2 regions of the Streptomyces sp. JLSY215 genome follow, and region 2 is predicted to be linked to the other one. Evidence: predicted binding sites of a transcription regulator. Region 2 holds the regulator's gene; the other holds the start of a gene.
The links. The regulator HspR, encoded in region 2, represses chaperone genes until heat shock. The targets are predictions, from matches to a motif close to TTGAGNNNNNNNNNCTCAA.
Positions count from the first base shown of each region.

Region 1: a site for HspR is predicted at 4,509-4,527, ahead of lon (endopeptidase La). Genes of this name have one in related genera too.

Region 1 covers NZ_CM185022.1:5,845,703-5,861,610, reverse strand. Annotated here, with positions in the region: gene AC5677_RS26365 (protein phosphatase 2C domain-containing protein) at 1-180, shown strand, start outside; gene AC5677_RS26360 (MarR family winged helix-turn-helix transcriptional regulator) at 251-718, opposite strand; gene AC5677_RS26355 (lysozyme) at 1,054-1,932, shown strand; gene lon (endopeptidase La) at 2,069-4,486, opposite strand; gene AC5677_RS26345 (pentapeptide repeat-containing protein) at 4,598-5,431, opposite strand; gene AC5677_RS26340 (YfbM family protein) at 5,599-6,102, shown strand; gene AC5677_RS26335 (rhomboid-like protein) at 6,030-6,848, opposite strand; gene AC5677_RS26330 (spermidine synthase family protein) at 7,042-7,791, shown strand; gene AC5677_RS26325 (response regulator transcription factor) at 7,866-8,606, shown strand; gene AC5677_RS26320 (sensor histidine kinase) at 8,603-9,733, shown strand; gene AC5677_RS26315 (multifunctional oxoglutarate decarboxylase/oxoglutarate dehydrogenase thiamine pyrophosphate-binding subunit/dihydrolipoyllysine-residue succinyltransferase subunit) at 10,016-13,783, shown strand; gene fxsT (FxSxx-COOH system tetratricopeptide repeat protein) at 13,886-15,908, opposite strand, start outside.
Region 2 covers NZ_CM185022.1:4,124,027-4,139,934, reverse strand. Annotated here, with positions in the region: gene AC5677_RS18465 ((Fe-S)-binding protein) at 1-1,821, opposite strand, end outside; gene dnaK (molecular chaperone DnaK) at 2,148-4,004, shown strand; gene grpE (nucleotide exchange factor GrpE) at 4,001-4,675, shown strand; gene dnaJ (molecular chaperone DnaJ) at 4,721-5,896, shown strand; gene AC5677_RS18445 (heat shock protein transcriptional repressor HspR) at 5,898-6,353, shown strand; gene AC5677_RS18440 (hypothetical protein) at 6,457-6,861, opposite strand; gene AC5677_RS18435 (pyridoxamine 5'-phosphate oxidase family protein) at 7,359-7,763, opposite strand; gene AC5677_RS18430 (Uma2 family endonuclease) at 7,821-8,402, opposite strand; gene clpB (ATP-dependent chaperone ClpB) at 8,579-11,227, shown strand; gene AC5677_RS18420 (YbjN domain-containing protein) at 11,344-11,880, shown strand; gene AC5677_RS18415 (pyridoxal phosphate-dependent aminotransferase) at 11,982-13,175, opposite strand; gene AC5677_RS18410 (hypothetical protein) at 13,354-13,629, shown strand; gene AC5677_RS18405 (DUF2617 family protein) at 13,989-14,510, shown strand; gene AC5677_RS18400 (polyamine aminopropyltransferase) at 14,738-15,908, shown strand, end outside.

The DNA.
Region 1 (15,908 bases), 1.7 Mb from region 2:
CGCTGGGTGGAGGTTTTCCGCGAGGGGTCCTGGGACCGGTGCGCGGAGCTGGTCGCGGGGCAGGGGCCACAGGCGCTGATCGACCGGGTCCGGGCGGCGGAGGCGGCGGATCCGGAGGCGACGGCGTATCCGCGGGGGAAGGCGCGGGACGACGCGTCGGTGATTTTTGTGGCGCCGTGACAAATTTCCGTGGCGCGGCGGCGCCGACGGGCCCCGGCGCCGTGCCGCCGGCCGGCGCGGCGGCGCCGCGTCAGCCCTCGTCCCCTTCCTGTTCCGCGTTGAGGCGGTGCAGGAGGCGGGCCAGCTCGGCGACCTCGGCGCGGTCCCAGGCGGCGAGGTTGCGGGCGTAGCGGGCGCGGCGGGCGGTGCGGACGCGGTTGAAGCGCTCGTGGCCCTCGTCGGTGATGCGTACCAGGACCGCCCGGCCGTCGGCGGGGTCCGGTTCGCGGGCGACGAGTCCGAGCTTTTCCAGGGCGTGCAGCTGGCGGCTCATGGTGGCCTTGCCGACGCCGAAGAAGGCGGCGAGTTCGGTGGCGCGCTGAGCCCCGGCGTCGGCCAGCCGGAAGAGCAGGCCGTAGGCGGCCGGCTCCAGATCGGGGTGGACCTCGCGCGCCAGCTCCCCGGAGGAGGCTCGGGCCCGGCGGAGGAATACCGCCAATTCGCGCTCCAGGGACAGGAATACGTGGTCCACACCAGTTTGTTCGCCGTCCGCCGTCATTCCGTCGGCTCCGGTGTTGTGCACGTCAGGGCCCTTTCCCGCTTTCCTTGCCTGAAAGTTTCTTTCGCCGGCGGCCGAAGCCGCAGCTCGGCCAGTATTTCGCAGGATTAGACCAACGGCAGCCCCGTCCCCCTCTTTTGTCACGCTGGTCTACGCGCGTATCGTCCTTTGTGGCATGGCCACACCAAGTGGGTAGCAAGTAGGTACGCAGGTAAGCACGCAGCCAAGTACGAGTGTCATGCCGGCCGATCCTTCTCTTCGGACGACCCCTCAGGTCACTCGACCTTCCCCCCTCAGGTCACTCACCTGGATCCTCGAGATCTACGGAGGCACGTATGCCCGTGCTCAGATCCGGCTCCCCTCACTCCCGCCCCCTTCCCCACCGCCCGGCCCGTTCCCTGGCGACCGTGGCCGGGATCCTGGTGGCGGTCCTCTCCCTCCTGCTCGGCGCTTCCGGCACCGCTGGTGCCGCGGCCCCCGGGCGCGCGACGGAGCCCACCCACCCCGAACAGGACTGGGCCGGCTCCCAGATCGCCAAGCACGAAGGGGCCACGACCGGTATCGCCGCGTCGTCGTCCTCCCTGGCGGCGTCCGTCGAGGGCGTGGACGTCAGCAGCCATAACGGCAATGTCGCCTGGTCGACGCTCTGGAACAGCGGGGCACGGTTCGCGTACGTCAAGGCGACCGAGTCCACGAGCTACACCAATCCGTACTTCGCGCAGCAGTACAACGGCTCCTACAACGCGGGGATGATCCGTGGCGCGTACCACTTCGCCACCCCCAACACCTCCAGCGGCGCCGCCCAGGCCAACTACTTCGTCGACCACGGCGGCGGCTGGTCCAAGGACGGCAAGACCCTGCCCGGGGCGCTCGACATGGAGTACAACCCCTACGGCTCGACCTGCTACGGGCTGAGCGCGGCGGGGCTGGTGAACTGGATGAAGGACTGGTTCGCCACCTACAAGGCGCGCACCGGCCGGGACGCCGTCATCTACACCTCCACCAGCTGGTGGAAGCAGTGCACCGGCAACTCCGCGGCCTTCGGCAGCATCAATCCGCTGTGGGTCCCGCGCTACGGCTCCTCGGTCGGGGAACTCCCGGGCGGCTGGGGCTTCCACACCATCTGGCAGTACACCTCCAGCGGCGCGACGGTCGGTGACCACAACCGCTTCAACGGCGCGCTGGACCGCCTGCAGGCCCTGGCCAACGGCTGACGGCCCCTTTTTGCGCCTAAGCCGGCGCCGCTCTCGCGGAGGTGGCCGGGCGCCGTTGGGGTTGCTCAACCGATGGTTGCGGTGCGGTGGGGCGGCCGGTCCCTGGTGGGAGGGACCGGCCGCCCCACCGTCATGCTCACGCCGCCACCGGCACCTCCGGCGCGGAGCCCTGGGAGGCCGGCACCAGCGCCAGCTCCAGGACCTGGCGGACGTCCGAGACCGGGTGCACCTCGAGGTCGTCGAGGATCTCGGCCGGTACGTCGTCCAGGTCCGGTTCGTTGCGCTTGGGAATGACCACCGTGGTGATCCCGGCACGGTGCGCGGCGAGCAGCTTCTGCTTGACGCCGCCGATGGGCAGCACCCGGCCGGTGAGGGAGACCTCGCCGGTCATCGCGACGTCCGGGCGGACCTGGCGGCCGGAGAGCAGGGAGGCCAGGGCCGTGGTCATCGTGATGCCCGCGCTGGGGCCGTCCTTGGGGACCGCGCCGGCCGGGACGTGCAGATGCACCCCGCGCTCCTTCAGATCGCCGACCGGAAGCTCCAGTTCCGCGCCGTGCGAGCGCAGGAAGGAGAGCGCGATGTGCGCGGACTCCTTCATGACGTCGCCGAGCTGGCCGGTCAGCTGCAGGCCGGACGCACCGGTCTCGGGGTCGGCGAGCGACGCCTCGACATAGAGCACATCGCCGCCCGCGCCGGTGACCGCGAGGCCGGTGACCACACCGGGCACCGCCGTGCGCCGCTCGGCCGGGTCCTGGGCGGACTCCGGGGTGTGGTGCGGCCGCCCGATCAGCGGGCGCAGCTCGTCCACGCCGACGGTGAACGGCAGCTCCCGTTCGCCCAGTTCGTGCTGGGCCGCGACCTTGCGCAGCAGCCTGGCGACGGCCCGTTCGAGGTTGCGTACGCCGGCCTCGCGGGTGTACTCGCCCGCCAGCTTGCGCAGCGCGGCGTCCTCCAGGGTCACCTCGCCGGACTCCAGGCCCGCCCGCTCCAGCTGACGCGGCAGCAGGTGGTCCCGGGCGATGACGACCTTCTCGTCCTCGGTGTAGCCGTCCAGCCGGACCAGCTCCATCCGGTCGAGCAGCGGCTCGGGGATGGCTTCCAGGACGTTCGCCGTGGCCAGGAAGACGACATCGCTGAGGTCGAGCTCGACCTCCAGGTAGTGGTCGCGGAAGGTGTGGTTCTGCGCCGGGTCCAGGACCTCCAGAAGGGCGGCGGCCGGGTCGCCCCGGAAGTCGGAGCCGACCTTGTCGATCTCGTCGAGGAGGACGACCGGATTCATGGAACCGGCCTCCTTGACGGCGCGGACGATCCGGCCGGGCAGCGCGCCGACGTAGGTGCGGCGGTGGCCGCGGATCTCCGCTTCGTCCCGTACGCCGCCGAGCGCGACCCGGACGAACTTGCGGCCCATGGCCCGCGCGACGGACTCGCCGAGCGAGGTCTTGCCGACTCCGGGCGGCCCGACCAGCGCGAGCACCGCCCCGCCGCGGCGGCCCCCGACCAGCCCCAGCCCCCGCTCCGAGCGGCGCTTGCGCACCGCCAGATACTCGGTGATCCGCTCCTTGACGTCCTCCAGACCGGCGTGGTCCGCGTCCAGGATCTCCTTGGCGCCGGCGATGTCGTAGGCGTCCTCGGTGCGTTCGTTCCAGGGCAGTTCGAGGACGGTGTCCAGCCAGGTGCGGATCCAGGAGCCCTCGGGGCTCTGGTCGCTGGACCGCTCCAGCTTGTCGACCTCCTTGAGGGCGGCCTTGCGGACGTCCTCGGGCAGCTCGGCGGCCTCGACGCGGGCGCGGTAGTCGTCGCCCTCGTCCTCGGGATCGCCGTTCAGCTCGGCGAGCTCCTTGCGCACCGCCTCCAGCTGCCGCCGCAGCAGGAACTCCCGCTGCTGCTTGTCGACGCCCTCCTGGACGTCCTTGGCGATGGACTCGGCGACGTCCTGCTCGGCGAGATGCCCGCGCAGGATGTCGGTGGCGGCCTTGAGCCGGGCGACCGGGTCGACGGTCTCCAGCAGCCGGACCTTCTGATCGGTGGTCAGGAACGGCAGATAGCCGGAGTTGTCGGCGAGCGTGGAGACGTCGTCGATGCCCTGCACCCGGTCGACGACCTGCCAGGCACCGCGTTTCTTCAGCCAGCTGGTGGCCAGCGCCTTGTATTCGGTGACGAGTTCGCCGACCGAGCCGGGCAGCGGGGCGGGCACCTCTTCGGCGACGGTGGCCCCCTCCACCCACAGCGCGGCGCCGGGCCCGGTCGTGCCGGAGCCGATCCGCACCCGGCCGAGCCCGCGGATCAGCGCGCCCGGGTCGCCGTCGGACAGCCGCCCGACCTGCTCGATGCGGCCCAGCGTGCCGATCGCCGCGTAATTCCCGTCGATCCGGGGCACAAGCAGCACCTTCGGCTTGTTACCCGAAGAGCCCGAGTCGGCGGCGGCCTGCGCGGCCTCCACCGCCGCCCGTACCTCCGCGTCGGACAGGTCCAGGGGCACCACCATGCCCGGCAGTACGACCTCGTCATCGAGGGGCAGCACGGGCAGAGTGAGCGGTGTGGACGTCGATGCCATGATCTCCCCTTCGGCAAACAAGTTGAGCTTTACTCACTCAATGCAAGGGGCCCGGGAGATGTTCCCCGTCGTCCGTTCGCTGTCAGCGATCAGCCGCGGCGGCCGCTCCCGCTACCAGTGCGCCGGACGGCTCAGGGCGGCCGGCAGCCTGGTGGCGGCGTCACCCTTGGCAGCGTTGAGCTGGGACTGCGTCAGGAAGATGCTGCCGGTGAGGTCCGCGCCGCGCAGATCGGCGTCCCGCAGGTCGGCGCCGATCAGATCGGCGGACCGCAGATCGGCGCCCTGGAGGTCGGCGGCGATCAGACACGCCCCGCGGAGATTGGCGCCCCGCAGCGCGGCGCCCTTCAGCCGCGCCCCGATGAGATCCGCCCCGCGCCGGTCCTTCTTCTTCCCCGGCACCTTGGCCCGTACGAGCTCGCTCGTGCGCAGCAGCAGCGCATTGACCTCGCCCCGGTGCGCGGGCATGTCCAGCCCGGCCAGCTCCTGGGCGGTGCCGTGGGTGAGGCGCTCGGTGGCGTCGAGCGCACTGCGCAGACCGGCGTGCACCGGGCGGGCGTCGGGCAGGGTCAGCGCCTCGGCCAGGTACCAGAGCAGCTCGTGCAGCTGCCGCATGACGGGGAACGCCTCGAACATCTCACGCGCCGTTCCCGGTGCCCGGCGCCAGTCCTGGCCGCCGAAGGTGACCTGCGAGACCTTCTGGCCCGCCCCGAAGCAGTCGAAGACGGTGCACCCGGAGAAACCGCGCTGCCGCAGATCGGCGTGGATCCCGCAGCGGAAATCCTTCTGGAGGTTCCGGCAGGGCGTGCCGGCCTCCTTGTCGACCGCGAAGTCCGACGAGGCCGCGAACGGCAGCGCCACGCAGCAGAGCCCGAAGCAGCTGCCGCAGTCGGATTTCAGGCCGAGTGCGGCGGGGTCGGGCACGGGGTATTCCTGGGCGCGGGACAAGGCGGGTGAACTCCTGTTGCGGGGTGGGCAAGGGGCCGCGGCACGCGGTGACGCGATGGCCATTGTCCCAGTCGACGGAGGATTCCTGGCCGGAATTGATCCCCGCACGCGCGGGCCGCTGCGTCGGGTGCCCGGCGTTGTCAGTGCCCGCTCCTAGCATCCGGACCATGAGCATGATCGGAGAGTACGCACGGGTCACGGCCGCCGAACTCGACCGGGCGACCGGGGCTCCCGAGTGGGCCTTGAAGCTGGTCAGCGGACGGTGGGAGGCGGCCGGAGAAGCCGTGGAGGAGCCCGGCGAGGCGCGCTGCCTCGACATCGACAAGGCCTGGGACGCCCTGGGCTTCCTGTTGCGCCGTACGGGCTTCCCGGTGGACGTCGTCCATGGCGAGGAGGCCATAGCGGACGCCGAGGACTGGGGGTACGGGCCGCCCCGCTATCTCACCCCGGCCCGGGTTCAGGTGGCCGCCGAGGCCATGACCCGGCTGTCCGGCGCGAGCCTGGTCTCGGGCGTCGCCCCGGCCGAGCTCGCCGAGGCGGAGGTCTACCCGGCCATCGTCTGGCGGCGCGGCGAGTCCCTGGACTATGTGAGCGGGCACTACGAGCGGCTGCGGCAGTTCTTCCGTGCGGCGGCGGACGAGGGGGAGGGGATGCTGATCTGGCTCGGCTGAGCCACCCGCCGGTCCCGCCACCGGCGCAGCAGCGGCCGGCTCGCCACGCCGAGGGTGAGCGAGAGCAGATGGCCCCAGTCGGTCATCGGGTCGGCGTAGGCGAGCAGGCCGGCGATCACGAAATAGCCGGCGCCGGCCAGCAGCGGCCAGCGGCACCAGGCCGGGAGCAGCCCGGCGAGCGCGCCGATGCAGGTCATCACGCCGAAGCTGATGCCGTAGTCGAGGCGCTGGAGGGAGCTGTCGGGCAGCTGCCCGGCGGCGACCGCGAAGCCGACCGGGAGTTCGGTGGCGAGGGTGGCCAGCGCATGGCCGCCGAAGAAGACGGCGGCGGTGCGCAGGCCGCCGATCCGCCGCTCCAGGGCGGTGAGGGTGAAGAGGAAGGCGAGGGCGTAGCCGGAGGTCAGACCGCCCGCGATCCAGAGGGCGGAGGCGACGAGCACCAGGAGCGGGGCCTGCGCCAGATGGACGATGTCGGTGCTGGAGCCGCGGAGCAGCTCGGAGACCAGGGTGGGGTCGGCGTGCGCCGCGAACAGCGAGGTGGCGGCGAGGACGACGGCGTAGCCGAAGGTGAAGGGGGTGCCGGTGGGGGTGGGCAGCAGCCGCCAGGGCCGCGGGCGGCGGCCGGACGGTCCCGTTCCGCCGCGGGGCTCCGCCGGGGCCTCGCGGCGCTGCCGCGGAATGCCCGCGAGGGCGCCCGGCCGCGCGGTGTCGGCCGGCCTGCCGCCGACGGTGTCCACCCAGCTCATACGGCGAGCCCCCTTCCGTCCCGGAGTACGTTCGCGACCACCCTGCACGCTCAACCCATGAGTGAGCTGTGGAGGTGAGATGCATCACTCCGCTCAACCTCGATGAGAAGTCTCACGTTGTGCGCGAAACGCCCGACCGCCCCTTCCGCAATCGGTTGGACCGGCGCCGCCGCCGTCGCCCAAGATGGCCCGCATGGCTCCCGTTCCTTCGCACCAGACGGCCGACGCCCCGTTCGACCAGGAGGCACCGCGCACCCTCGACCGCCGCGAAGGCCCTTATGGAGAAGTCGTGTTGCGGCAACGGGGCGGGGGACCCGGCCCCGGCGGGACCGGGGAGGAACCCGCGGTCTACGAGATCATCGCCAACGGCTGTTTCCTGATGGACACTTCCGACGGCCGCTCCGAGCGACTGCTGATGGATGCCGCCCTCGACGCCCTCCCCGCCGGCCGGCCGCGGCCCGCGGTCCTGATCGGCGGCCTGGGCGTCGGGTTCTCGCTGGCGCGGGCGGCCGCCGAGCCGCGCTGGGGCCGGATCACCGTGATCGAGCGGGAGGACGCGGTGATCGACTGGCACCGTACGGGCCCGCTGTCCGCCGTCTCGGCCGACGCGCTGGCCGACCCCCGGACCGAGATCGTGCACACCGACCTCGTCGGGCATCTCCACGGCGGCGGCGCCCCGTTCGACGCCCTGTGCCTGGACATCGACAACGGCCCCGACTGGACCGTCACCGACGACAACACCGGCCTCTACTCCCCCGCCGGTCTCGCCGCCTGCCACGCCCGGCTGACGCCCGGCGGAGTGCTCGCCGTATGGTCCGCCCAGCCGTCGTCCGCTTTCGAGCGGGCACTACGGAATGCCGGATTCATTGGGGTACGCACGGAAGAAATCCCCGTTGCCCGAGGTGTCCCCGACGCGGTGCATCTTGCGCGCAAGGGCGCGTAGCCGACAGTGACGGCATGGCTTTACGCTGCTGCCCAGTAAGACGCGACCACGCAGGGGCAATGCAGGGGCGGGCGATGGACCAGACTCAGACAACCCAGGGCGGCACCACCGCGGCCACGCCGGGCGCCCAGCGCCGGGTGCTGGTCGTGGAGGACGACCCGACGATCGTCGACGCCATCGCGGCCCGGCTCCGCGCCGAGGGCTTCCAGGTGCAGACGGCCACGGACGGCCCGGCCGCGGTGGACACCGCCGAGGCCTGGCAGCCCGATCTGCTGGTCCTCGACGTGATGCTGCCGGGCTTCGACGGCCTGGAGGTGTGCCGCCGGGTCCAGGCCCAGCGGCCGGTGCCGGTGATGATGCTCACCGCGCGCGACGACGAGACCGACATGCTGGTCGGCCTCGGGGTCGGCGCCGACGACTACATGACCAAGCCGTTCTCGATGCGGGAGCTGGCGGCGCGGGTGCACGTCCTGCTGCGCCGGGTGGAGCGGGCCGCGCTGGCCGCGCACACGCCGCGCAGCGGGATCCTGCGGCTGGGCGAGCTGGAGGTCGACCACGCGCAGCGCCGGGTCCGGGTCCGGGGCGCGGATGTGCACCTCACCCCGACCGAGTTCGATCTGCTGGTCTGCCTGGCGAACACCCCGCGCGCGGTGCTCTCCCGTGAGCAGCTGCTGGCCGAGGTGTGGGACTGGGCGGACGCCTCCGGCACCCGGACGGTCGACAGCCACATCAAGGCGCTGCGCCGCAAGATCGGCGCCGAGCGCATCCGCACGGTCCACGGCGTCGGCTACGCCCTGGAGACCCCGTCCGCATGATGCGGCGAAGGCGGTGGCGGATCCCCACGCGGGGCCTGTGGGAGCGGATCTGGGAGGGGCTGCGGCCGCTGGATCCCTACCGCTCCGTCAAGGCGGCGCTCGGTGCGCTGGTCATCGTCTCGGTGATCATCACCACGCTGCTGGTGTTCGTGGCGATCGCCTCCGCGACCGAGCTGCGGGTGATCACGGTCTTCTCGATCATCGCCTCGCTGCTGATCACCCAGTTCGTGGCGAACAGCCTGACGGCGCCGCTCGACGAGATGACGGACGTCACCCGGGCGATGGCACACGGTGACTACTCGCGGCGGGTGCGCTCCGAGCGGCGGGACGAGTTCGGGGACCTGGCGGATGCCTTCAACCGCATGGCGGCCGACCTGGAGGCGGTGGACACCCACCGCAAGGAGCTGGTCGCCAATGTCTCGCACGAGCTGCGCACGCCCATCGCGGCGCTGCGGGCGGTGCTGGAGAACGTCGTCGACGGGGTCTGCGAGCCGGATCCGGAGACGATGCGCACGGCGCTGAAGCAGACCGAGCGGCTGGGCCGCCTGGTCGAGCACCTCCTGGACCTGTCCCGGCTGGACAACGGCGTGGTGCCGCTGCACGCCCGGCGCTTCGAGGTGTGGCCGTATCTGTCCGGGGTGCTCAAGGAGGCGAACATGAGCCGGAGCGCCTCGACGCTGGCCGGGGTGACCGGCTCGAACACCCACACCCGTACGGACGTCCATCTTCACCTCGACGTCTCGCCGCCGGAGCTGACCGCGCACGCGGACGCCGAGCGGCTGCACCAGGTCGTGGCGAATCTCATCGACAACGCGATCAAGCACAGCCCCCGGCACGGCCGGGTCACGGTGCACGCGCGGCGCGGCGAGGGGCCGGAGAGCCTGGAGCTGGAGGTGCAGGACGAGGGCCCCGGGATCCCCGCGTCCGAGCGCTACCGGGTCTTCGAGCGGTTCAACCGCGGCGGTCCGGCACCGTCCGGTCCGGGCAGCGACGGCGGCACGGGCCTGGGCCTGGCCATCGCCCGCTGGGCGGTGGATCTGCACGGCGGACGCATCGGGGTGGCCGAATCTCCTCGTGGCTGCCGGATCCGGGTCACTCTTCCGGGGCTGGAGTCGGCCCGGAGCTGACGCCCGGCCGGGGCCGCTGACGTAGGGTCGAAGGCGGACGCACCCATTCCGGGCTCATTCCGGGCTCATGCCGGTCTCCGCCAAGGGGTGCGACCGCGGTGAGTCGTACCCGCACGCGGGCAAACTTCGTGTGTTTCCCGCCAAGTCAAGCGCTGAAACCCGTCGAGGAATGTGACGTGCGCGACGAGTGGCCCTCCCGGACTGCACCAAAGGTCACAAGAGGCGTAGCCTTTATTCCCGCTGTCCACCACCTTTAGGAAGCGGAAGAGGGCGGTTGCCGCCGTGTCGCTACAGTCCCCCAACAGTGCGAGTGTCTCGAGTGACCAAGAGGGGCAGGGCAAGAACCCTGCTGCCGCTTTCGGTCCGAACGAGTGGCTCGTCGACGAGATCTACCAGCAGTACCTCCAGGACCCGAACTCGGTAGACCGAGCCTGGTGGGACTTCTTCGCCGATTACAAGCCGGGCGCCACCGCGCCGGGCCAGCCGGCGGAGGGAAATACTCCCGCTCCGGCCGCCCCGGCCCCGTCCGCCCCGGCCGCGCCGCCTGCGCCCCCGGTCGCGAAGCCGGAGACCCCGGCCGCCCCGGCCCCGGCGAAGCCGGCCGCCAAGGCCCCGGCCGCCCCGGCCAAGCCGGCCGAGAAGCCCGCGCCCGCGAAGCCCGCCGCGGCGGACGTGACCCCCGACGGTCCCGAGTTCGTCACCCTGCGCGGCCCGTCCGCCGCCGTTGCGAAGAACATGAACGCCTCCCTGGAACTGCCGACGGCCACGTCCGTCCGCGCCGTCCCGGTGAAGCTGCTGTTCGACAACCGCATCGTCATCAACAACCACCTCAAGCGCGCCCGCGGCGGGAAGGTCTCCTTCACGCACCTGATCGGGTACGCGATGGTGCAGGCCCTCAAGGCCATGCCGTCGATGAACAACTCCTTCGCGGTGAAGGACGGCAAGCCGACGCTGGTCAAGCCGCCGCACATCAACCTCGGCCTGGCCATCGACCTGGTGAAGCCGGGCGGCGAGCGCCAGCTGGTCGTCGCCGCCATCAAGAAGGCCGAGACGCTCTCCTTCTTCGAGTTCTGGCAGGCCTACGAGGACATCGTCCGCCGGGCCCGCGACAACAAGCTGACGATGGACGACTTCACCGGAGTCACCGCGTCGCTGACGAACCCGGGCGGCATCGGCACCGTCCATTCGGTGCCGCGTCTGATGCCCGGCCAGTCCATGATCATGGGCGTCGGCGCGATGGACTACCCCGCCGAGTTCCAGGGCACCTCGCAGGACGCCCTGAACAAGATGGGCATCTCCAAGGTCATGACGCTGACCAGCACCTATGACCACCGGGTGATCCAGGGCGCCGCCTCCGGCGAGTTCCTGCGCGTCATGAGCCAGCTGCTGCTCGGCGAGAAGGAATTCTTCGACGAGATCTTCAAGTCGCTGCGGATCCCCTACGAGCCGGTCCGCTGGCTGCGTGACATCGACGCCTCGCACGACGACGACGTCACCAAGGCCGCGCGGGTCTTCGACCTGATCCACTCCTACCGGGTCCGCGGCCACGTCATGGCCGACACCGACCCGCTGGAGTACCACCAGCGCAAGCACCCCGACCTCGACATCATCGAGCACGGCCTCACCCTGTGGGACCTGGAGCGCGAGTTCGCGGTCGGTGGCTTCGCCGGCAAGTCCATGATGAAGCTGCGCGACATCCTGGGCGTGCTGCGGGACTCGTACTGCCGCACCACCGGCATCGAGTTCATGCACATCCAGGACCCCAAGCAGCGCAAGTGGATCCAGGACCGCGTCGAGCGCACCCACAAGTCGCCCGAGCGCGAGGAGCAGCTGCGCATCCTGCGCCGGCTGAACTCCGCCGAGGCCTTCGAGACGTTCCTGCAGACGAAGTACGTCGGCCAGAAGCGCTTCTCGCTGGAGGGCGGCGAGTCCGTCATCCCGCTGCTGGACGCGGTCATCGACTCCGCCGCCGAGTCGCGGCTGGACGAGTGCGTCATCGGCATGGCCCACCGCGGCCGCCTCAACGTCCTGGCGAACATCGTCGGCAAGTCCTACGCGCAGATCTTCCGCGAGTTCGAGGGCAACCTCGACCCGAAGTCGATGCACGGCTCCGGCGACGTGAAGTACCACCTGGGCGCCGAGGGCACCTTCACCGGCCTCGACGGCGAGCAGATCAAGGTCTCGCTCACCGCCAACCCCTCCCATCTGGAGGCCGTGGACCCGGTCGTCGAGGGTGTCGCCCGCGCCAAGCAGGACATCATCGGCAAGGGCGGTACGGACTTCACGGTCCTGCCGATCCAGCTGCACGGTGACGCGGCGTTCGCCGGCCAGGGCGTGGTCGCCGAGACGCTGAACATGTCGCAGCTGCGCGGCTACCGCACCGGCGGCACGGTGCACGTCGTCATCAACAACCAGGTCGGCTTCACCGCCGCCCCGGAGTCGTCGCGCTCGTCCATGTACGCCACCGACGTGGCCCGCATGATCGAGGCGCCGATCTTCCACGTGAACGGTGACGACCCCGAGGCCGTCGTCCGCGTCGCCCGTCTGGCCTTCGAGTTCCGCCAGGCGTTCAACAAGGACGTCGTCATCGACCTGATCTGCTACCGCCGCCGCGGTCACAACGAGTCGGACAACCCGGCCTTCACCCAGCCGCTGATGTACGACCTGATCGACAAGAAGCGCTCGGTGCGCAAGCTCTACACCGAGTCGCTGATCGGCCGGGGCGACATCACCCTCGAAGAGGCGGAGCAGGCGCTCCAGGACTTCCAGGGCCAGCTGGAGAAGGTCTTCACCGAGGTCCGCGACGCCACCACGGCCCCGGCCGTGCCCGAGGTGCCGCAGCCCACGGCGGAGTTCCCGGTCCACGTCGACACCGCGATCTCCCAGGAGGTCGTCAAGCGGATCGCCGAGTCGCAGGTCAACATCCCCGAGCACATCACCGTGCACCCCCGGCTCCTGCCGCAGCTCCAGCGCCGTGCGGGCCAGGTCGAGGACGACACCATCGACTGGGGCATGGGCGAGACCCTGGCCGTCGGCTCGCTGCTGATGGAGGGCACCCCGGTCCGGCTCGCCGGCCAGGACTCCCGCCGCGGCACGTTCGGCCAGCGGCACGCGGTCCTCATCGACCGGGAGACCGGCGAGGACTACACCCCGCTGCTCTACCTCTCCGAGGACCAGGCGCGCTACAACGTCTACGACTCGCTGCTGAGCGAGTACGCGGCGATGGGCTTCGAGTACGGCTACTCGCTGGCCCGCCCGGAGGCGCTGGTCATGTGGGAGGCGCAGTTCGGTGACTTCGTCAACGGCGCCCAGACGATCGTCGACGAGTTCATCTCCTCCGCCGAGCAGAAGTGGGGCCAGACCTCCGGCGTCACCCTGCTGCTGCCGCACGGCTACGAGGGCCAGGGCCCGGACCACTCCTCGGCCCGGATCGAGCGCTTCCTCCAGCTGTGCGCGCAGAACAACATGACGGTCGCCATGCCGACGCTCCCGTCGAACTACTTCCACCTGCTGCGCTGGCAGGTCCACAACCCGCACCACAAGCCGCTGGTCGTCTTCACCCCGAAGTCGATGCTGCGTCTGAAGGCGGCGGCGTCGAAGACGGAAGAGTTCACCACGGGCGGCTTCCGGCCCGTCATCGGCGACTCGACGGTCAAGGCCGAGGACGTCCGCAAGGTCGTCTTCTGCTCCGGCAAGCTCTACTACGACCTCGAGGCCGAGCGGGAGAAGCGCGGCGCGACCGATACGGCGATCGTCCGCATCGAGCGGCTCTACCCGCTGCCCGGCAAGGAGCTCCAGGCGGAGATCGCCAAGTTCCCGAACGCCGAGAAGTACCTGTGGGCCCAGGAGGAGCCGGCGAACCAGGGTGCCTGGCCGTTCCTCGGTCTCAACCTGATCGACCACCTGGACCTGGCCGTCGGCGCGGACGTTCCGCACGGCGAGCGCCTGCGCCGCATCTCGCGGCCGCACGGCTCCTCGCCGGCGGTCGGCTCCGCCAAGCGGCACCAGGCCGAGCAGGCACAGCTGGTGGCGGAGGTCTTCGACGCGTAACCGTCGAGGCCGCCCGTAGCGCCCGAAGGGCCCGTTCCCACACAGGTGGGGGCGGGCCCTTCGGGCTGTTCGTACGGCGGTGGAGTTCGGGCGACGGACGGGCTACACGGGCTGCGGCTCGAAGTCCCAGTAGGGACGGCGGCGCCGCCGGGCGGAGAGGGTGTGCGGATGTTCGGTGCCCAGCGTCTCGCTCAGCTGCCCGATCGCCTCCTGCTCCAGCTTCGCCGCCTCCTGGCTGCGGCGCAGGGCGCGCAGATCGTCGGCGAGGGCGGTCTTGGCGGAGAGGGTCATCGGATGCGTCTCCCCGAGCGTCCCCTTGGTCCGCTCCAGGGTGTCGCGGCTCAGTTCCACCGCGCCCTCCGCATCGTCGGCCCGGCTGCGGGCCGCGCCGGTGTTCAGCGCGCAGCCCAGCGTCCAGGGGTGGTCGGGGCCCATCGCCGCGGTCATGCCGTGCAGCGCCCGCTCGGCGATGGCCAGCGCCTCCGTGTGCTCGCCGAACTCGGCGCGGACCAGACCGGTGTTGCCGAGGGTGCCCACGGCGTACGGATGGCTCTCGCCGACCAGGGCCCGGTAGCGTTCGGCCACCTCGTCGGCCAGCTCCCCGGCCTCGCCGAGGTCGCCGTGCTCGCGCAGCAGCGTGGCGTGGTCCGCCTGCACCATGAGGGTCTCCGGGTGCCGCGGTCCCGCGATCCGGCGGGAGCGCTCCACCACGTCCTTCATCAGCTCGGCGGCGTCGTTCGGCCGGCCCGAGCGGCGCAGGCACAGCGCGAGGTTGTGGTCGGCCCGCAGGGTCTGCGGGGTGTGCCGGCCCATGACCTGGTGATGGAGGCGGGCGTTGAGCTCCTGGCGGGAGGTGGCCTCGCGGTAGCGGCCCAGCAGGCGCAGCATATGGGCGTAGACCATGCCGGACCTGAGGGTGAGGTGGTGGCGGGCGCGCAGCTCCCGCTCGCGGACCGCGAGCAGTTCGCCGTGCGTGGTCAGCGCGTCTTCGTAGCGGCCCAGCAGGCTCAGGACCTCGCCGAGGTTGTTGCGGGCGGAGAGCGTGCGGGGCGCCTCGGGGCCGAGCAGTTCGACGAAGCCGCGCCAGACGCCGTCGAAGATCTCGTACGCCTCCTCGAACGCGCCGAGGGCCATGTACGTACCGCCGAGGCCGTCCTTGGCCCGCAGCACGGCGGGGTCGTTCTCGTCCCGCTCGGCGCGCAGCTGGTCGACGATCGCGCTGCCGACGGCCTCGGCCTCGCGGTAGCGGCCCAGCAGCCGCAGCATGTTGGCGTGCTGGTGGGTGAGGGTGAGCATGGTGCGCTGGGTGGGCGCCAGCCGGGTGCGCCAGCGGGCGATGAACTGCTCGCACAGCCTGAGGCCCATGCGGTACTCGCCGCGCACCCGGAGGTATTCGGTGCAGTTGACGAGGAGTTCGTGGACGGCGGGCTCGGGGCTGTCCAGGACGCAGGCGGGCTCCAGATGCGGGATCAGCGCGGCGTAGCGGTCCCAGTTGCGGGTGTCGACGGGGTTCTGCGGATCGGCGGAGACCAGCACCCGGCAGGCCGTGGCGGCCTTCGCGTCGCGCTCGTCCTCGGTCATGTCGCTGCGCAGGAACCGGTGGTAGAGCCGGTGCATCAGCGCGGTCTCCACGGCCGGGTCGGCGTCCTCCGAGACCTGGTAGTCCAGGCGTACGGCGGTGGACTCGGTCAGCCGACGCAGCGCGGTGTTCCAGCTGATCGGCTCGGCGGCCAGGTCGGCGAGGTGCTCGGGCAGATCGCCGCGGCGGGCCTTGGCGAGCATCGGGACGGGGATGGCGTCCGGGGCGAAGAACGCGAACAGCTTGAGGAGTTCGACGGCCGCGGGGCTGCGTTCGCGCAGCGTGTTGAGGGTTATGGCCCAACTGGTCTGGAAGGCCATCGGGTAGTCGGAGGAGATCCGGATGCCGACGAGGCTGGGTTCGCCGCGCCGGATCAGCTCGATGTACTCCTTGGGCGGCATCGGGTTGGCATCGAGCCAGGCGGCGGTCTGGGCGAGCAGCAGCGGCAGGTCCTGGACGGCCTCGGCGAGCAGATCGGCCTCGACCGGGGTGAGCCGCCGTGCCCGGCGCCGGGCGTAGGCGACGGACTCGACCCGGGTGAAGGGC
Region 2 (15,908 bases):
GATGAGCTTGCCCTCGTCGATGAGGTGCTGGAGCAGCTGCGTGTGGTGGATGACCTCGTACTCGCCGCCCAGCTGGGGGTACTCGTTCGCGATGGTGTTGAAGCAGTGCGGGCAGGTGGCGACGATCTTCTTCGACGACTTGGGCTTCTTCGTCGACTCGTCCTCGTCGTCCTCGCCGAAGGCGGCGTTCAGCGTCGCGACGTTCTCCGCGCCGAGCTGCTGGAAGAGGAACTCGTTGCCGAGGCGGCGGGGCGAGTCACCGGTGCACTTCTCGTCGCCGCCCATGATCGCGAACTTCACGCCCGCGATGTGCAGCAGCTCCGCGAAGGCCTTGGTGGTCTTCTTGGCGCGGTCCTCCAGGGCACCAGCGCAGCCGACCCAGTACAGGTACTCGACCTCGGTGAGGTCCTCGACGTCCTGGCCGACGACCGGGATCTCGAAGTCGACCTCCTTGGTCCAGGCGAGGCGCTGCTTCTTGGCCAGGCCCCAGGGGTTGCCCTTCTTCTCCAGGTTCTTCAGCATCGTGCCGGCCTCGCTGGGGAAGCTGGACTCGATCATGACCTGGTAGCGGCGCATGTCGACGATGTGGTCGATGTGCTCGATGTCGACCGGGCACTGCTCGACGCAGGCGCCGCAGGTGGTGCAGGACCACAGCACGTCCGGGTCGATGACGCCGTTCTCTTCGAGGGTGCCGATCAGCGGGCGCTCGGCCTCTTCGAGAGCGGCCTTCGGGACGTCCTTGAGCTGCTCCTCGGTCGCCTTCTCCTCGCCCTCCACGGTCTTGCCGCCGCCCGCGAGCAGGTACGGGGCCTTGGCGTGTGCGTGGTCGCGCAGCGCCATGATCAGCAGCTTGGGGGAGAGCGGCTTACCGGTGTTCCAGGCGGGGCACTGCGACTGGCAGCGGCCGCACTCGGTGCAGGTGGAGAAGTCGAGCAGGCCCTTCCAGGAGAAGTGCTCGACCTGGGAGACGCCGAACTGGTCGTCCTCGCCCGGGTCCTCGAAGTCGATCGCCTTGCCCTCGCTGGTCATCGGCTGCAGCGCGCCGAGCGCCACATCGCCGTCCGACTCCCGCTTGAACCAGATGTTGGGGAAGGCCAGGAAACGGTGCCAGGCCACGCCCATGTCGGTCTTCAGGGCGACCGTGATCATCCAGATGAAGGACGTCGCGATCTTCAGGCCGGCGAAGAAGTACGTGAGGTTCTGGAGCGTCGCGACGTCCATGCCCTCCAGCCACGAGACGACCGGGTACGAGATGAAGAACGAGCCCTCGTAGCCGTCCACGTGGTGCTGGGCGCCCTCCAGGGCGTGCAGCATGAAGATGCAGACGCCGACGATGAGGATGACGGCCTCGACGAAGTACGCCTGGCGGAAGTTGGAGCCGGCGAAGCGGGACTTGCGGCCCGCCTTGTTCGGCTTGGACAGCTGCCGGATGACGATCAGGGTCAGGATGCCGAGCGTCGTCATGGTGCCGAGGAACTCGACGAAGATGTTGTACGGCGTCCAGTCACCGATGATCGGCAGGATCCAGTCGGCCTTGAAGAGCTGTCCGATGGCGTTGACGATCGTCAGCAGCAGTGAGAAGAAGCCCACCGCCACGAACCAGTGCGCCACTCCGACGACGCCCCAGCGGTTCATGCGGGTGTGGCCGAGGAATTCCTTGACCACGGTGACGGTGCGCTGCGTGGGGTCGTTGGTCCGGGAGCCGGCGGGCACGGGCTGGCCGAGCTTCACATAGCGGTAGATCTGTGCGATGGCACGGACGAACAGTGCGACGCCCACCACGATGAGGACCAGCGACACGATGATCGCGGCGAGTTGCATGGATGGCTCCTCGGGCCTGCGAGAGCGGGGAACTACTGGGAATTACTGCGATTACTAAGCGGTAACTTTTCGGGTCTGCGCTGAGAGTACCCAGTATCCGCCGCCCCATGAAGCCGCCCAGCCGGTGATCTGCGTCGCGCAGGCAACCCTCGGTGCCGTATCGGGCGTCGGGCAACCCTTTCCGCCGCGCCGACGTCCTTGCATACGCGCTGGTGAGGATAAGGCCCGTATAAAAGTTGAGCGGACTCGACTCAGCTCTGTTGACAGGTTTTCCTCGGTGTTGCACTCTTGAGCCTGTTCCACTCAAGTCAGCTGGAGGAATTGAAATGGCACGTGCGGTCGGCATCGACCTGGGCACGACGAACTCCGTCGTCAGTGTTCTCGAAGGCGGTGAGCCCACCGTCATCACCAACGCCGAGGGCGCCAGGACCACGCCGTCCGTTGTCGCCTTCGCCAAGAACGGCGAGGTGCTGGTCGGCGAGGTGGCCAAGCGCCAGGCGGTCACCAACGTCGACAGGACCATCCGGTCGGTCAAGCGCCACATGGGCACCGACTGGAAGATCGACATCGACGGCAAGGGCTTCAACCCGCAGCAGATGAGCGCCTTCATCCTGCAGAAGCTCAAGCGTGACGCCGAGTCGTACCTGGGCGAGAAGGTCACGGACGCGGTCATCACCGTTCCTGCCTACTTCAACGACTCCGAGCGCCAGGCCACCAAGGAGGCCGGCGAGATCGCGGGCCTGAACGTCCTGCGCATCGTCAACGAGCCGACGGCGGCCGCCCTGGCCTACGGCCTCGAGAAGGAAGACCAGACCATTCTGGTCTTCGACCTCGGTGGCGGCACCTTCGACGTCTCGCTGCTGGAGATCGGCGACGGCGTCGTCGAGGTGAAGGCCACCAACGGTGACAACCACCTCGGTGGTGACGACTGGGACCAGCGCATCGTCGAGTACCTGGTCAAGCAGTTCAGCAACGGCCACGGCGTCGACCTGTCCAAGGACAAGATGGCCCTCCAGCGCCTGCGTGAGGCCGCTGAGAAGGCGAAGATCGAGCTGTCCTCGTCCACCGAGACCTCGATCAACCTGCCCTACATCACCGCCTCCGCCGAGGGCCCGCTCCACCTGGACGAGAAGCTCACCCGGGCGCAGTTCCAGCAGCTGACCGCGGACCTCCTCGAGCGCTGCAAGACGCCGTTCCACAACGTCATCAAGGACGCGGGTATCAACCTGTCCGAGATCGACCACGTGGTCCTGGTCGGCGGCTCGACCCGTATGCCGGCCGTCGCCGAGCTCGTCAAGGAGCTGACCGGCGGCAAGGAAGCCAACAAGGGCGTCAACCCGGACGAGGTCGTGGCCATGGGCGCCACCCTCCAGGCCGGTGTCCTCAAGGGTGACGTCAAGGACGTCCTCCTGCTGGACGTCACCCCGCTGTCCCTCGGTATCGAGACCAAGGGCGGCATCATGACCAAGCTCATCGAGCGCAACACCACGATCCCGACCAAGCGGTCCGAGATCTTCACGACGGCCGAGGACAACCAGCCGTCCGTGCAGATCCAGGTCTACCAGGGTGAGCGCGAGATCGCGGCGTACAACAAGAAGCTCGGGATGTTCGAGCTGACCGGTCTGCCGCCGGCCCCGCGTGGCGTCCCGCAGATCGAGGTGTCCTTCGACATCGACGCCAACGGCATCATGCACGTGACCGCCAAGGACCTGGGCACGGGCAAGGAGCAGAAGATGACCGTCACCGGCGGCTCCTCGCTGCCGAAGGACGAGGTCGACCGGATGCGCCAGGAGGCCGAGCAGTACGCGGACGAGGACCACAAGCGCCGCGAGGCCGCCGAGGCCCGCAACCAGGGCGAGCAGCTGGTCTACCAGACCGAGAAGTTCCTCAAGGACAACGAGGACAAGGTCCCCGGTGAGGTGAAGACCGAGGTCGAGACCGCCGTCGGCGAGCTGAAGGAGAAGCTCAAGGGCGAGGACACGGCCGAGATCCGCACCGCCACGGAGAAGGTCGCGGCCGTCTCGCAGAAGCTGGGTCAGGCCATGTACGCCGACGCCCAGGCCGCGCAGGCCGCCGGTGGTGCCGAGGGCGCCCCCGCCGGTGAGCAGGCCGAGGCCGCCGACGACGTCGTGGACGCCGAGATCGTCGACGACGAGAAGCCCAAGAAGGACGGTGCCGCGTGACGGAGGAGACCCCGGGCTTCGACGAGAAGCCTGACGTCCCCTCTGACGCCGCTCCCGAAGACGCGGCGCAGGAGGCCGGGTCCGCCGACAAGGCGGGCTCGGCCCCGGCCGGGGACGCCAACGAAAGCATCCAGGATGTGGCCGTGACGGCGCAGCTGGACCAGGCCCGTTCGGCGCTCAACGAGCGCACGGCGGACCTCCAGCGGCTCCAGGCGGAGTACCAGAACTACCGCCGTCGGGTGGAACGGGACCGGGTCACGGTCAAGGAGATCGCCTCGGCGAACGTCCTGTCCGAGCTCCTTCCCACCCTCGACGACATCGGCCGCGCCCGCGAGCACGGCGAACTGGTCGGTGGTTTCAAGTCGGTGGCCGAATCGCTGGAGGCCGTGGTCGCCAAGCTGGGTCTGACCCAGTTCGGCAAGGAGGGCGAGCCCTTCGACCCGACGATCCACGAGGCACTGATGCATTCGTATGCACCGGATGTCACGGAGACCACGTGCGTGGCGATCCTGCAGCCCGGGTATCGCATCGGTGAGCGAACGATCCGCCCCGCGCGGGTCGCCGTTGCCGAGCCGCAGCCGGGTGCGCAGAGCGCCAAGTCCGGATCCGAGGACGACGCCAAGGGCGCCAAGGCCTCGGACGAGGAGAGCGGTGGCCCGGAAGAGGGCTGACGTGGGGACACACAAGGAAATCGCGCGGAAGGAGGGACGTCGGGGATGAGCACCAAGGACTTCGTCGAGAAGGACTACTACAAGGTCCTCGGCGTCCCGAAGGACGCCACCGAAGCGGAGATCAAGAAGGCGTACCGGAAGCTCGCCCGCGAGAACCACCCGGACGCCAACAAGGGCGACGACAAGGCCGAGGAGCGCTTCAAGCAGATCTCCGAGGCCAATGACGTCCTAGGCGACCCCAAGCGCCGCAAGGAGTACGACGAGGCGCGGGCGCTGTTCGGCAACGGCGGCTTCCGGCCGGGCCCCGGCGCCGGCGGTGGCAGCTTCAACTTCGACCTGGGTGACCTCTTCGGAGGTTCCCAGGGCGGGGGCCAGGGTGGCGGCGGCTTCGGCGGCGGCCTCGGGGACGTCTTCGGCGGCCTGTTCAACCGGGGCGGCGCGGGCACCCGTACGCAGCCCCGGCGCGGACAGGACATCGAGTCCGAGGTGACGCTGAGCTTCACCGAGGCGGTCGACGGGGCCACGGTCCCGCTGCGGATGTCCAGCAAGGAGCCGTGCAAGTCCTGTGCGGGCACCGGCGACAAAAACGGTACGCCGCGGGTCTGTCCGACCTGTGTCGGCACCGGCCAGGTCAGCCGGGGCGCGGGCGGCGGCTTCTCGCTCACCGACCCGTGCGCCGACTGCAAGGGCCGGGGCCTGATCGCCCAGGACGCCTGCGAGGTCTGCAAGGGCAGCGGACGCGCAACGAGCGCCCGCACCATGCAGGTACGCATCCCCGCCGGCGTCTCCGACGGGCAGCGCATCCGGCTGCGTGGCAAGGGCGGGCCGGGCGAGCAGGGCGGCCCGGCGGGCGATCTGTATGTCGTCGTGCATGTCCATGCCCATCCGGTCTTCGGCCGCAAGGGCGACAACCTCACCGTCACGGTGCCGGTCACCTTCCCGGAAGCCGCGCTGGGCGGCGAGGTCAAGGTGCCGACGCTGGGCGGCCCGCCGGTCACGCTGAAGCTGCCGGCCGGCACCCCCAACGGACGCACCATGCGCGCCCGGGGCAAGGGCGCCGCCCGTAAGGACGGCACTCGGGGCGATCTGCTGGTCACCATCGAGGTACAGGTCCCCGGGGACCTGAGCGACAAGGCGAAGGAATCGCTGGAGAACTATCGCGAGGCGACCGCGGGATCCGACCCGCGGGCGGAGCTGTTCCAGGCCGCGAAGGGAGCTTGAGATGGACAGCCGGGGCGGGCAGCGTCGTAACCCATATGAACTGACCGAAGAGTCGCCGGTGTATGTCATCTCCGTCGCGGCTCAGCTCTCCGGCCTGCATCCGCAGACCCTGCGCCAGTACGACCGGCTGGGGCTGGTCTCGCCCGACCGCACGGCCGGGCGGGGCCGCCGCTATTCGGCCCGGGACATCGAACTCCTCCGTACGGTGCAGCAGTTGTCCCAGGACGAGGGCATCAACCTCGCGGGCATCAAGCGCATCATCGAGCTGGAGAACCAGGTCGCGGCCCTTCAGCAGCGGGTCGCCGAGCTGCAGGGCGCCCTGGAGGGCGCGGCCAGCGCGATGCAGCAGCGGGAGGCGGCGGTGCATGCCTCGTACCGCCGCGATCTGGTGCCGTATCAGGATGTGCAGCAGACCAGCGCGCTGGTGGTGTGGCGGCCCAACAAGCGCTCCGAGTAGGGCCGTTGGCCGTAGGCATGACGAGGGCCGGGGTGCGATGCACCCCGGCCCTTCGTCGTCCGTGCGGATCGTGGTCCCTGCGGATCGTCGTCCGTACGGGGCCTCAGCAGCCGTTGTATCCGGCGGTCGGCATCGACAGCCGCCGGTGCACATGCGACTTCATCGCCAGGGTGTAGACCGGCTCGTCGAGGTCGGCGATCTCCAGGCGTACGCCCGCCGCAGCGCAGCGCGCGCTGAATTCATCGGCCCCGTCGATGGCGTTCTCCAGCGCCCGGCGGTTGGGCGCCACGAACACATCGACCAGGCCGTCCTCGACATCGCTCCACAGCGCACTGTGGTCGGCGCGCAGCTGATGCAGGCTGAGCCGGCAGGTCAGGCGGTAATCACGGGCTGCCGCCCACTGTTTGCACATGTCGTGCTGACTGCGGTCGTCGACCAGGAACGGATCCTCGTCCAGCTCGGACAGCGGCATCAGGCAGGCGATCGCCGTCACTCGGACCGGGTTCATCGTGCCCTCCGGGGCGTGGCGACTGTGGGGGCGACGATACCCCCGCAGACGCCCCGGGGTGGAGGGGCGGTACCGGGCGGCGAGGCATAGCCGCAGGCGTGGCAGATCTTCCAGCCGTCCTGGTTGATGGCGAGCTGGCCGCCGCACCGGGGGCAGAGTTCCGCGCGTGGGTGCGGAGGGGTGACTGCCGGGCGGCGGGGAACAGGCCGGGGAACGGTCGTTGCGGTGCACAGCACCTGCGCCATGCGGGCCTCCAGCTGCCGTCTTGTGCTCGAAGGAGGGCCGAGAAGGTCCGCTTGGGTGCGGAACTGTTCCATTCCTGCTCGGTGCCTGCCGTTTCTCTTCTCCTGGGTACCAGGTGAAGACAAGATGGCGGGCGCGGAGCGTCCGTTTTCGGCCAGGCCCGGACGGGGGATGTCCCGGGGAGTGTCCGTGGGTCGTCCGTACGGGGGCCGTGCGGGGGTCCGTACGAGGGCAGTGTGGGGTCCGTATGGGGCTCAGGCCCGCCCCATCGCCCTGGTCACGGCGATCTCGATCATGACGCGGTCGGGGTTCGGCTCCGGCGTACGGCGGTACCGCTCGGCGTACCGGCTCACCGCGTCGGCCACCGACTCGGCATCCGTACGCACCCGGGCGATCCCCTCCAGCGTCGCCCAGCGGCCGCGGTCCACCTGGCACACCGCGACGGCGGCGCCGGCGGCGCCGGCGGCGAGGATGTTCTTGACCTTGGTGCTGTCCTTGCGCGTGATGATCCGCGCGATCCGCTGCCCGGCGTCGTAGGTGACGCCCACCGGGACGACATGCGGGGTCCCGTTCGTACGCAGCGTGGTCAGGGTCGGCATCAGGTACTCGCCCCAGAAGGCGAGGTACTCGGGCGTGAGGGCGTTGAGGTCGTGGGCCATGGGGGCAAGGGTAGGCCCGCGTTCCTCAGGGCTTGCGGGCCGTTGCGGAAATGAGAGTCAGAGGAAGTCGGTGGTCTCCAGGCCGAAGGAGAAGGGGGCGGGGAGGGGGACGGGTTTGCCGAAGGGAACTGTGGTGCTGCCCACGTAGTCTTCTGCGGAAGGCTCGCTGAACAGCGTCACCGTGGACCTGTCGCGGTCGACGAGGAGGTAGAGCGGAATACCGGCGCGGGCGTAGGCGCGCCTCTTGCCCTCGCGGTCGTTACGGGGCCTGGTCGATGTCGCCTCGACGACCATGGCGACGCCGTCGCTGGGCATCCAAGGAGGCGCGCCTCGAAAGATCCGCCGGGCGCGCGGCGCGATGGTGGCGTCGGGGATCACGTGGTCAGCGGGCTGGTTGTCCGCTGCGGACAGTACGAGTCCCTTGTGGCCGGACCATTCCATGTCGGTTGCCGACTCCCGTAGCACCTGCCGGTTGACCGTGCTCAGGTAGTCCTCGTGATCGCCGTCCGGTGGCGGTGTCACAACAATCTCCCCCTCGATGAGCTCGGCCCTGAAGCCGGTCGGAGTTTCCAGGGCCAGAAAGCCCTCCAGGAGGGTGTCGTCCTGCGTGTGCAGGGGCTCGTGCGCCATAGCCGTCATGCTGCACCTCCTCGTGGTCGAAGGCCAGTGTTACCGGCTGTGGTCGGCAGCGAAGGTGCGTTCGCCCTCGTTCACCCGTAGGCGTGAGATACAGCCTTGAGTGGAATAGACTCAACTTATCGCACGTTGGAACCAGCAAGACGTATCGGAACAGCACACAGGGAGGACACCGGGCCGTGGAAGCCGAGCTGACCAACAAGAGCCGGGAGGCGCTGGCCGCCGCCAATGAGCGGGCGGTCACCGCCGGTCACGCGGACATGACGTCCGCGCATCTGCTGCTCGCGCTGCTGGCCGGGCAGGACAACGAGAACATCATGGACCTGCTGGCGAGCGTCGAGGCCGATGCCGCCGCGCTGCGCAACGGTGCCGAGCGTCAGCTGGCAGGGCTGCCCAGCGTCCAGGGTTCGACCGTCGCGCCCCCGCAGCCGGACCGCGACCTGCTGTCCGCCATCGCGGACGCCACGCAGCGCGCCCGCGATCTCGGTGACGCCTACGTCTCCACCGAGCACCTCCTCATCGGCATCGCCGCCAAGGGCGGCCGCACCGGTGAGCTGCTGGAGCAGCAGGGCGCCGGCGCCAAGAAGCTGCTGGCCGCGTTCGAGGCGAGCCGGGGCGGGCAGCGGGTGACCAATGCCGACCCGGAGGGCACGTACAAGGCGCTGGAGAAGTTCGGTACGGACTTCACGGCGGCCGCCCGCGAGGGCAAGCTCGACCCGGTGATCGGCCGCGATCACGAGATCCGCCGTGTGGTGCAGGTGCTGTCCCGCCGCACGAAGAACAACCCGGTGCTGATCGGTGAGCCCGGCGTCGGCAAGACCGCCGTCGTCGAGGGGCTGGCCCAGCGCATCGTCAAGGGCGACGTCCCCGAGTCGCTGCGCAACAAGCGGCTGGTCGCGCTCGACCTGGGCGCGATGGTCGCGGGCGCCAAGTACCGCGGTGAATTCGAGGAGCGCCTGAAGACGGTCCTGGCGGAGATCAAGTCCAGCGAGGGCCAGATCATCACCTTCATCGACGAGCTGCACACCGTCGTCGGCGCGGGCGCCGGCGGCGACTCGTCCATGGACGCGGGCAACATGCTCAAGCCGATGCTGGCCCGCGGCGAGCTGCGGATGGTCGGCGCGACCACCCTCGACGAGTACCGCGAGCGCATCGAGAAGGACCCGGCGCTGGAGCGCCGCTTCCAGCAGGTGCTGGTCGCCGAGCCGACCGTCGAGGACACGGTGGCCATCCTGCGCGGGCTCAAGGGGCGCTACGAGGCCCATCACAAGGTGCAGATCGCCGACTCCGCGCTGGTCGCCGCGGCCACCCTCTCCGACCGCTACATCACCTCCCGCTTCCTGCCCGACAAGGCCATCGACCTCGTCGACGAGGCCGCCTCCCGGCTCCGTATGGAGATCGACTCCTCGCCCGTGGAGATCGACGAGCTCCAGCGGGCCGTGGACCGGCTGCGCATGGAGGAGCTGGCCCTCAAGAACGAAACCGACGCCGGCTCCGTCCAGCGTCTGGAGAAGCTCCGCAAGGACCTCGCCGACAAGGAGGAGGAGCTGCGGGGGCTGACCGCCCGCTGGGAGAAGGAGAAGCAGGGGCTCAACCGCGTCGGTGAGCTCAAGGAGAAGCTGGACGAGCTGCGCGGACAGGCGGAGCGCGCCCAGCGGGACGGCGACTTCGACACCGCCTCCAAGCTGCTGTACGGCGAAATCCCCAGCCTGGAAAGGGAGCTGGAGGAGGCCGCCGCGGCGGAGGCGGAGCAGGAGGCGTCCAAGGGCGCCTCGGGCGGCAAGGAATCCATGGTCAAGGAGGAGGTCGGCCCGGACGACATCGCGGACGTGGTCGGCTCCTGGACGGGCATTCCGGCCGGCCGCCTTCTGGAGGGCGAGACCCAGAAGCTGCTGCGCATGGAGGACGAGATCGGCAAGCGGCTGATCGGCCAGGCCGAGGCCGTACGGTCGGTCTCCGACGCGGTCCGCCGCAGCCGCGCCGGTATCGCCGACCCGGACCGTCCCACCGGCTCGTTCCTCTTCCTCGGCCCGACCGGCGTCGGCAAGACCGAGCTGGCCAAGGCGCTTGCCGACTTCCTCTTCGACGACGAGCGGGCCATGGTCCGTATCGACATGTCGGAGTACGGCGAGAAGCACTCCGTCGCCCGCCTGGTCGGCGCCCCGCCCGGCTACGTCGGCTACGAGGAGGGCGGCCAGCTCACGGAGGCCGTCCGCCGCCGCCCCTACAGCGTCATCCTGCTGGACGAGGTCGAAAAGGCCCACACCGAGGTCTTCGACGTCCTTCTCCAGGTCCTCGACGACGGCCGCCTCACGGACGGCCAGGGCCGGACGGTCGACTTCCGCAACACCATCCTCATCCTCACCTCCAACCTCGGCTCCGCCTTCCTCATGGACCCCCTCCTCAAGGAGGAACAGCGGAAGGAAAAGGTGCTGGAGACGGTCCGGGCGTCCTTCCGTCCCGAGTTCCTCAACCGCCTCGACGACGTGGTGGTCTTCCACCCCCTGGGCACCGACCAGCTCCAGCGCATCGCCCGGATCCAGCTCGACCACCTCCAGCGCCGTCTGGCGGGCCGCCGCCTCACCCTGGACGTCACCGACCGGGCCCTGACCTGGCTCGCGTGGCTGGGGCAGGAGCCGGTCCTCGACGCCCCGGCGCCGGACTTCTCCTACGGCGCCCGCCCCCTGCGGCGCCTGGTCCAGACGGCCATCGGCGACCAGCTCGCCCGCGCCATCCTGGCGGGCGAGGTCCTCGACGGGGACACGGTGCGGGTCGATGTGGACGGTGATCGGCTGTCGGTGGAGCCGGTCCGGCAGGGTACGGCCTGACCAGGGACGACCGTGCGGCTTGACCGACACCTTGCCCGCATCCGCCGCGTCCGGGGTTGCCAGGACGGGGCGGATGTGGGGGAGGATGGCAGGGACCATACGAAGGGAATTCCACGGTGAGCATCGACCCGTCCTCGATTCCGAATTTCGGGGGCCAGCCCGAACCCGAGCCGTCGGGGCCTGATGGTCCCGTCGTGCCTGACCAGGACCTGGTCAAGCAGCTCCTCGACCAGATGGAGCTGAAGTACGTAGTCGACGAGGAGGGTGACCTCGCCGCCCCGTGGGAGCAGTTCCGCACGTACTTCATGTTCCGCGGCGAGGAGGAGCAGCAGATCTTCTCCGTCCGCACGTTCTACGACCGCGCCCACGGCATCGACGACAAGTCGAAGCTGCTGGAGGCGATCGACGACTGGAACCGCCGGACGCTGTGGCCCAAGGCCTACACCCACACCCACGACGACGGCACGGTCCGTCTGATCGGTGAGGCATCGATGCTGATCGGCACCGGTGTCTCGCTCGAGCACTTTGTGTCGAGCACGGTCAGCTGGGTTCGCGCCTCGATCGAATTCGACAAGTGGCTCGTCGAGCAGCTCGGCCTCGAAGCCGAGATCGAAGGCGACTCCGACGACAAGCCGGGGGACGGCGAGGCCTGAGCCCCGCACCCTCGATTTCCCGGCTGCGCGGGCCCCGGAGCTTCGGCTCCGGGGCCCGCGTCGTGCTCCGGGGCCCGCGTCGAGGGCCCGGCGTCCGCCGCTCAGAGCTTCCGCAGCCGTTCCGCCGCCTCCCGGAGGACCTCCTCCTGCTTGCAGAAGGCGAAGCGCACGTACGGCGCGCCCCGGTCCTTGTGGTCGTAGAAGACGGCGTTGGGGATGGCGACGACGCCGGCCCGCTCGGGGAGGGCGCGGCAGAAGGCGAAGCCGTCGCCCTCGTGGGACAGTGCGGCGCCGAGGGGGCGGATGTCGGTGGTGATGAAGTACGTGCCGGAGGGGCGGAAGATCTGGAAGCCGGCGTCCGTGAGGCCGGTGGCGAGGATGTCGCGCTTGGCGCGGAGGTCGTCGCGCAGGGCCGTGTAGTAGCTGTCAGGGAGGGCGAGGGCCTCGGCGACGGCGTACTGGAAGGGGCCGGCGGAGACATAGGTGAGGAACTGCTTCGCCGAGCGGACGGCGCTCACCAGCGGCGGGGTGGCCGTCACCCAGCCGACCTTCCAGCCCGTGAAGGAGAAGGTCTTGCCGGCGGACGAGATGGTGACCGTGCGGTCGCGCATGCCGGGGAACGACGCGAGGGGGGTGTGCTCGCCCTCGAAGACCAGGTGCTCGTAGACCTCGTCGGTGATGACGAGGAGGTCGCGCTCCACGGCCAGTTCGGCGACGGCGGCGAGTTCGTCGTGGGTGAGGACGGTGCCGGTGGGGTTGTGCGGGGTGTTGAGAAGGATGAGGCGGGTGTCGTCGGTGACGGCGTCGCGGAGCTCGTCGAGGTCCAGGTGGTACGAGGCGGTTGACGGGTCCGGGCGCAGGGTGACGGGGACGCGGCGGCCGCCGGCCATGGCGATGCAGGCGGCGTAGGAGTCGTAGTACGGCTCCAGGGCGATGACCTCGTCGCCGGGCTCCAGCAGCGCCAGCAGGGACGCGGCGATCGCCTCCGTCGCGCCCGCGGTGACCAGCACCTCGGTGTCGGGGTCGTAGGACAGGCCGCGGTGGCCGTAGAAGCGTTGCTGGTGGGCGGCGACGGCGTTGCGCAGTTCGGGGATGCCGGGGCCGGGCGGGTACTGGTTGCCGCGGCCGTCGCGCAGCGCGCGGACCGCTGCCTCTCTGACTTCCTCCGGGCCGTCGGCGTCGGGGAAGCCCTGGCCCAGGTTGATGGAGCCGGTCCGTACGGCGAGTGCGGACATCTCGGCGAAGATCGTGGTGCCGAATTCGGCGAGGCGGCGATTGAGCAGCGGTCGGTCCATGCGCGCCATCCTCCGCCGAACCTCTGGACTTCCTCAACTGTGCTTTGGGCTTCGAAGGCCCCGGGCATCAGTCCCGCACAACAGACATGGACGGCCGCCGGCGAGGGCGGCCAGCGGCGCACGGGGCGCCGGACGGAGCGATGCCTCGCTTCGGGGGAACGAGAGGAGTGTGGGGCAGATGATGGGTGCCGTGGTGTTCATCGTGATCGTTTTTGTGGTCGTGGGGCTGGTGTCCCTGGCGGCCCGGCCCGGGGGGAGCTACAGCAAGCGGCGCCGCGACTACTCGGGCTCGAACAGCAGCTGGTGGGCAGCCGGTGGCGGCGGCAGCAGCTGCGGATCGAGCGGCGGCCATCATGGTGGTCACCACGGCGGCTGCGGCGGCGGCTCCTCCTGCGGGGGTGGCGGCTGCGGTGGCGGTGGGGGCGGCGGCTGCGGCGGTGGCGGGGGCTCCTGAGCGCCCTCGGAACGACCGTCAGGCACCTTCCCAGCTGCGTAGATGCAGCACACATGCAGCACACATGCATACGGCTCATGCTTGACCGCATATGCGCCCGGCGGACCGCGACCTGATGGTCAACATCCGCCGGGCGCTTGGCTGTTGAACAACTGAACTGCGGGGCCCTCTAGGGGATGGAAACCCATCGAAGATGGGTAAAACGGCTGTGGCCGACCTGCCATCCGTGATTCCCTCTTCATAAGAGAATCCCCCAGTTCTCGCATCCCACGTGGGCACGAGCCGGCAGGCAGTCGTACATCCCTGATCCTTCTCGGGCGGGCCGGCCCACCATCCACTGCGTGTTGCGGAGCCGACCCATGCTCACCACCCTGAAAACGGCGTACACCGATACCCGTGCCTCCGATCTCGCCTGGGCCCTGGGCAGGGAACCCCTGCCGGCCCTGGCGGTGCTGGACCTTCAACTCGACGACGCTCAGGTGCAGTTGAGGCTGCTAGGGGCTTCTCATCAGGTGCTTCTGGAGGAGGAACGCGGTACGTGTTCCGAGACCGTCGCGTGTATGCCGGGCAGCAGTACGCCGCTGCCGCTCGGTGTGGCCAAGCGACTGGGCGACTGGGAGTACGAATTCGCCGCCCATGTGGAGACGCTGTCGTGCGGCTCCTTCGCGGGGCGCGCACAGGAATTGCTCGCCCTGGTCGCCGAACATCCGTACGGCCTGGCGGGCACGTTCCCGGGCTCGCCGCATGCGTTCACCGCGATGCTGGCGCAGCGTCGGCACGGCCAGGTGAGCTGGCGGACCTGGCACGCGTACCCGCAGGAGGGCCGACTGGTGGCCACCCGCACACGGGTGGGCGTACGGGCGGCGGTCGCGGCCGTCTAGACGCGGGTCCGGCAGGGGGCGTGCCGCCCCTCGTCGCGCACGGCTGCCATGGGTGCGGTGCCCCGGGGTTCGGGGCGGGACGCATACATATGCCCTGCGCATGACGGCACCGGCGGCACGCCCCGTGCGCTGCGCGACAACACGGACGGCAAGGATCATGTGTAGAACGGAGAGTGCACTCGTGTGGGTGACAAAAGGGTACGGAACCGTCACGTAGCGTTCGTTTCATGATCGACCCGCCAGAGCCCGCCATGTCCGGCACCCTCGGGCCGCCGGAGGCCATGGAACCGGCGCGGCTGCCCGTGCCGTCCGGGCTCGGCCGGCTGCTCGTCCTCGCCGTCGTCTTCGTCTGCGCCGCCTGCGGTCTGGTCTATGAGCTCGAACTGGTGGCGATGGCCGCGTACTTGGTCGGTGACTCCGTCACTCAGGCGTCGGTCGTGCTGTCCGTCATGGTCTTCGCCATGGGCATCGGCGCGCTGCTGGCCAAGCGGCTGCGCGGCCGGGCGGCGGTCGGCTTCGGCGCGGTCGAGGCGCTGCTCGCGCTGGTCGGCGGCGGCTCCGCGATGGCGCTCTACGCCTGCTTCGCCTGGTTCGGCCAGTCCCGCTCCGCGCTCGTCGGCTTCTCCCTGGCCATCGGCGTCCTGATCGGCGCCGAGGTGCCGCTGCTGATGACGCTGATCCAGCGGGTGCGCAGCCAGGACGCGGGCGGCGCGGTCGCCGACCTCTTCGCCGCGGACTATGTGGGCGCGCTCGTCGGCGGGCTGGCGTTTCCGTTTCTGCTGCTGCCCTGCCTGGGCCAGCTGACCGGCACGCTGGTCACCGGCGGGGTCAATGCGGTGGCGGGCGCCGCGCTGGTGCTGTGGCTCTTCCGCCGCGATCTGAGCGGCCGTTCGCGCTGGTTGCTGCTCCTGGCCAATGTGCTGGTGCTCGCGCTGCTGGCCACGGGTGCGCTGCTGACCTCGTCCTTCGAGCGGGCCGCTCGGCGCGCGGTGTACGGCGCGGCGGTGCGGGTCGCGGTGCAGACCGGCGTCCAGGAGGTGGTGCTGACCGGCGGCACGGGCGGCACGGCCGGGGGCGGAGGCGGTGCGGGGCGCGGGAGGAAAGGTTCCGGCCGGCCGCTGGAGCTGTATCTGGACGGCCGCCTGAGGGTCAGCGCGGCCAACGAGTTCCGCTACCACGAGGCGCTGGTGCACCCGGCGATGGCGGGTGGCCCGCACGGCCGGGTGCTGGTCCTCGGCGGCGGCGACGGCCTGGCGGTCCGCGAGATCCTGCGCTACCGCGCGGTCCGTTCGGTCACCGTCGTCGAACTCGACCCCGAGGTCCTGAACCTGGCCCGCACGGACCCCGGTCTCTCGAACCTCAACCACCACTCGATGAACGACCCCCGGGTGCACACGG